DNA from 2 places in the Paenarthrobacter sp. AMU7 genome. Region 2 is predicted to be linked to the other one. Evidence: predicted binding sites of a transcription regulator. Region 2 holds the regulator's gene; the other holds the start of a gene.

Region 1 (2,397 bases), 1.3 Mb from region 2:
CTACAACGCGCCTGAGCAGAAGGTCAACGCCGAGGCGTTGGGCACCTTGTTGGGCATCCAGACGATCCTTGAGTCGCCCGAGGTGCAGCAGCAGTTGGTGGTTGTAGCAGGACCTGGCTACCAGTAAACCCTCGGCCTTCCCGGTGGGTCTTAAGCCCCAACCCGGTTAAGCCTCAATAACAAAAGTGATGCCCCGGGCCTCCATGGGAGCGCCGGCAGAGTGACTGTGGTTACAGTGGATTGATTCCGGTACGGAGATCCCGGCAACCGGTCTTGGCTACTGCGAAAGTGTGGGCATCATGGCATTGGGAACCGTCAAATGGTTCAACGCCGAAAAAGGCTACGGATTCATCACTGTGGATGATTCGGGTGACGACGTCTTTGTACACTGGTCCGCCATCCAAATGGACGGCTTCCGCGCCCTTGAAGAGGGCCAGCGGGTTGAGTTTGAACTGGGGGAGGGGCAAAAGGGTCCGCAAGCCGAAGGTGTGCGCGTCGCATAGCTTCTTGCAGGATTTCGCTCCCTCTCCGTCAGCCCTCGGCTGAAAGCCCTTTGTTTATAGAGCAAAGTGGCATCTCTGCTTGCACTCTCCCCGGTCGAGTGCTAATTATTGATTTAGCACTCCTATGGTTCGACTGCTAAGTCCAGGCCGGGTTACCCCGGCGTTGGGCGGCATTCGTTCCAGCGGAGGATCAAGAAACACCTTGGTGGGGTGAGGTCCGGAGCACGGGGCATACAGAGGCTGCGAGCGAAAGACCGTCCGTCGCGGGCACCCCATCTGACAGGTACCTTCTTAACGACTGTCCCGAAAGGACTACCGCCGTTATGGCCAAGATCATTGCATTTGATGAAGAGGCACGCCGCGGCCTCGAGCGGGGCCTGAACATCCTCGCAGACGCCGTCAAGGTCACCCTCGGCCCGCGTGGACGCAACGTCGTCCTCGAAAAGAAGTGGGGCGCCCCCACGATCACCAACGATGGTGTTTCCATCGCCAAGGAGATCGAACTGGACGACCCTTACGAGAAGATCGGTGCAGAACTGGTCAAGGAAGTTGCCAAGAAGACGGATGACGTCGCTGGCGACGGTACTACCACTGCAACCGTCCTCGCCCAGGCACTGGTGAAGGAAGGCCTGCGCAACGTTGCCGCCGGCGCCGACCCGCTGTCCCTCAAGCGCGGCATCGAGAAGGCTGTTGAGGCAGTCATCAGCGAACTGCTGGCCTCCGCCAAGGAGATCGAAACCAAGGAAGAGATCGCCGCTACGGCTTCCATCTCCGCCGGTGACCCGGAAATCGGCAGCCTCATCGCCGAAGCCCTGGACAAGGTGGGCAAGGAAGGCGTCATCACGGTCGAGGAATCCAACACCTTCGGCCTGGAGCTCGAGCTCACCGAGGGCATGCGCTTCGACAAGGGCTACATCTCCGCTTACTTCGTCACCGACGCAGAGCGCCAGGAAACGGTCCTCGAAGACCCGTACATCCTGATCGTCAACTCCAAGATCTCCAACGTGAAGGAACTCGTCACGGTTCTGGAGAAGGTCATGCAGTCCAACAAGCCGCTGCTGATCATTGCCGAAGACATCGAGGGCGAAGCCCTGGCCACCCTGATCGTCAACAAGATCCGTGGCACCTTCAAGTCTGTCGCCGTCAAGGCTCCGGGCTTCGGTGACCGCCGCAAGGCGCAGCTGGCCGACATCGCCATCCTCACCGGTGGCCAGGTCATCTCCGAAGAAGTTGGCCTCAAGCTCGAAAACGCCGGCCTGGAACTCCTCGGCACCGCCCGCAAGGTTGTTGTCACCAAGGACGAGACCACCATCGTTGAAGGTGCCGGCGACGCCGAGCAGATCGCAGGCCGTGTGGCCCAGATCCGCGCCGAGATCGAGAACTCCGACTCCGACTACGACCGCGAGAAGCTGCAGGAGCGCCTGGCCAAGCTGGCCGGCGGCGTTGCAGTCATCAAGGCCGGTGCCGCAACCGAAGTTGAGCTCAAGGAACGCAAGCACCGCATTGAGGACGCAGTCCGCAACGCCAAGGCTGCTGTTGAAGAAGGCATCGTTGCCGGTGGTGGCGTAGCCCTCATCCAGGCCGGCGCCAAGGCATTCGCCAACCTCACCCTCCAGGGTGACGAGGCAACGGGTGCCAACATCGTCAAGGTTGCCATCGACGCTCCGCTGAAGCAGATCGCCTTCAACGCCGGCCTCGAGCCCGGCGTTGTGGTGGACAAGGTTCGCGGCCTGCCTTCCGGCCACGGCCTGAACGCTGCCACGGGCGTCTACGAAGACCTTCTGGCTGCCGGTGTGAACGACCCCGTAAAGGTCACCCGCTCGGCTCTCCAGAACGCTGCTTCCATCGCTGGTCTGTTCCTGACCACCGAGGCTGTAGTTGCCGACAAGCCTGA
Region 2 (2,397 bases):
GGTGATGATCTCCCCTGACTGGGTTCCGGCCTTCACATCAATGTCCTGTGCGCCGTCGAAAGTATCCAACTGCAACTCCGTACCCAGCGCTGCGGCCGTCATGGGCACGCTGAGGGTGGCATGGAGGTCGTCGCCTTCGCGCATGAACATGGAATCGTTGTTGACGCGGATCTCCACGTAGAGGTCGCCGGACGGGCCGCCTGCGGGTCCTGCTTCGCCTTGGCCGGACAACTGGATGCGCGTACCGGTGGCAACACCGGCAGGAACCTTGATGGTCAGGGAACGGCGACTGCGGATGCGGCCTTGGCCGTTGCACTCATTGCAGGGGTCTTTGATGACCGTTCCGAAGCCCTCGCAGGAACCGCAGGGGGCAGCGGTCATGACCTGGCCAAGGATGGACCGGACAGCGCGCTGGACCTGGCCGCTGCCGCCACAGATGTCACAACGTTCCGGGTGGGTGCCCGGTCGGCAGCAGCTGCCGTCACAGGTGGGGCAGGTCACGGCCGTGTCCACTTCGAGCTTCTTGTTGACGCCGAAAACGGCGTCCTTCAGGTCAATGCGGACACTGATAAGTGCGTCCTGGCCGCGTCGGACACGGGAGGCCGGCCCGCCGTGACCGCCGCCACCAAAGAACGTATCGAAGATGTCCTGGAACGCGAAGCCCTGGCCGGAATATCCGCCGCCAAACCCGTTGTCCGTTCCATTCTCATTGCCGGTGGCGTCGTAGACGCGGCGCTTCTGGGGATCGGACAGCACCTCATAAGCATGGGTCACGGCCTTAAACTGCTCCGCGACATCCTCACCTGGGTTTACGTCCGGGTGGAGTTTCCGCGCCAACTTGCGGTACGCCTTTTTGATCTCTTCCCCGGTGGCTTCCGGCGAGACTCCCAAAACGTCATAGTGGCTGCTCAAAGTCGGTATCTCTTCCTTGTTGTACTGCGGATGTTTCTTCGGGACGGCGTTCAGCCGCCAAGAATGCGTGAAAGGTAACGGGCCACGGCCCGGACTGCGGCCATGGTAGTGGGGTAATCCATGCGGGTTGGGCCCAGGATCCCCACCTTGGCACCGGAACCGTATCCGGTGGCCACAACGGAAGCCTCAGCCAATCCGTCGTAGGGATTCTCCCGGCCGATACTCACGGTGACGCCCCTGGGGTCATCCCCCATGTCTGACAACAACCGAAGCATGACAACTTGTTCCTCAAGGGCTTCCAGCACCGGACCGATGCTCAAGGGGAAGTCCACGTTGGACCTGGCGAGGTTGGCCGTACCGGCCATCAGGATGCGTTCTTCGCGGCTGTTGTCGCTCAAGGCCTGCAGTCCGTTGGCCAACGTCTGGGCCAGCCCCCGAAGCTCCGGCGGACACAGGGCAATCACCGACGGAAGCACCTGCGGCAACAGGGCCAGTTGCGTCCCTGCGATGCTGCCCAGGAAGCGGGATCTCAATCGCATCAAAGCGTCGTCGCCCACGTCCGAACCAGCGTCGATGACCTTCTGGCTGACGCTGCCGGTATCGGCAATCAGCACCACCAACACTTGTTGTGGTGCCAACAGGACGAACTCAACATGCCGTACCAAGGCGCGGTTGGAGTGCGGATACTGCACGACGGCGACCTGGTTGGTCAGTTGGGACAGGAGCCTTACGGTGCGCTCCAGGATGTCGTCTACATCATCAGGGCCTTCAAGCAGCGAGTGGATGGCCCTCCGCTCGGCGGCCGAAAGGGGCTTGACTTGGGAGATGCGATCGACGAAAAGGCGGTAGCCCTTGTCGGTGGGAATGCGACCGGCACTGGTGTGGGGCGCTGCAATGAGGCCTTCTTCTTCCAGAACGGCCATGTCGTTACGGATGGTGGCGCTTGAAACTCCAAGATGGTGCCGTTCAACAAGGGCCTTCGATCCAACAGGCTCCCGTGAATGCACGTAATCTTCAACGATGGCACGCAGCACTTCCAATTTGCGTGGCTCACTCATTGCTCCACCTCCTGACGACTGCCGTGGTCTCTGAGACCGGTTCCACTTAGCACTCAACATGCCCAAGTGCTAACCAGTCTAGTATGAGCCAACCCGTTGCTAGCATTGAACTTTCCTTTCCCAAGCCAGCACAAACCAACACTGAACAATTCAACCCAGCACAAAAGGTAGGAACTCCTTGGCTTTCGACACGTGGGGTCCGCAGGATCTGTCAGCTCCCGCCAAACGGCAACTGCCGGAGGTAGCTGTACAACGCGGGATGGTCCTCGAAGATGTCCAATCAGGCTGGGTGGGCGAAGTCACCCGGGTGGAGAAGACCGGCGGCATGCACATCGTGTCCCTCGAGGACAGGCGGGGGAAGACGAAGTCGTTCCAGCTCGGATTTGGCTTCCTGCTCGAGGGGCAGCCCATCCGCTTGATGCCCCCG

What was found. Region 2 encodes HrcA, which represses chaperone genes, less so after heat shock. Its sites were predicted from a motif close to TTNGCACTCGNNNNNNNCGAGTGCNAA; they were not measured.
Region 1: the regulator HrcA is predicted to act here: its motif matches at 617-643, upstream of groL (chaperonin GroEL).

What each region holds. Positions count from the first base shown of each region.
Region 1 is NZ_CP165735.1:1,181,425-1,183,821, forward strand. Features, by position in the region: gene ABQM86_RS05575 (LytR C-terminal domain-containing protein) at 1-127, shown strand, start outside; gene ABQM86_RS05580 (cold-shock protein) at 300-503, shown strand; gene groL (chaperonin GroEL) at 827-2,397, shown strand, end outside.
Region 2 is NZ_CP165735.1:2,516,203-2,518,599, forward strand. Features, by position in the region: gene dnaJ (molecular chaperone DnaJ) at 1-912, opposite strand, end outside; gene hrcA (heat-inducible transcriptional repressor HrcA) at 963-1,970, opposite strand; gene ABQM86_RS11505 (DUF3097 domain-containing protein) at 2,149-2,397, shown strand, end outside.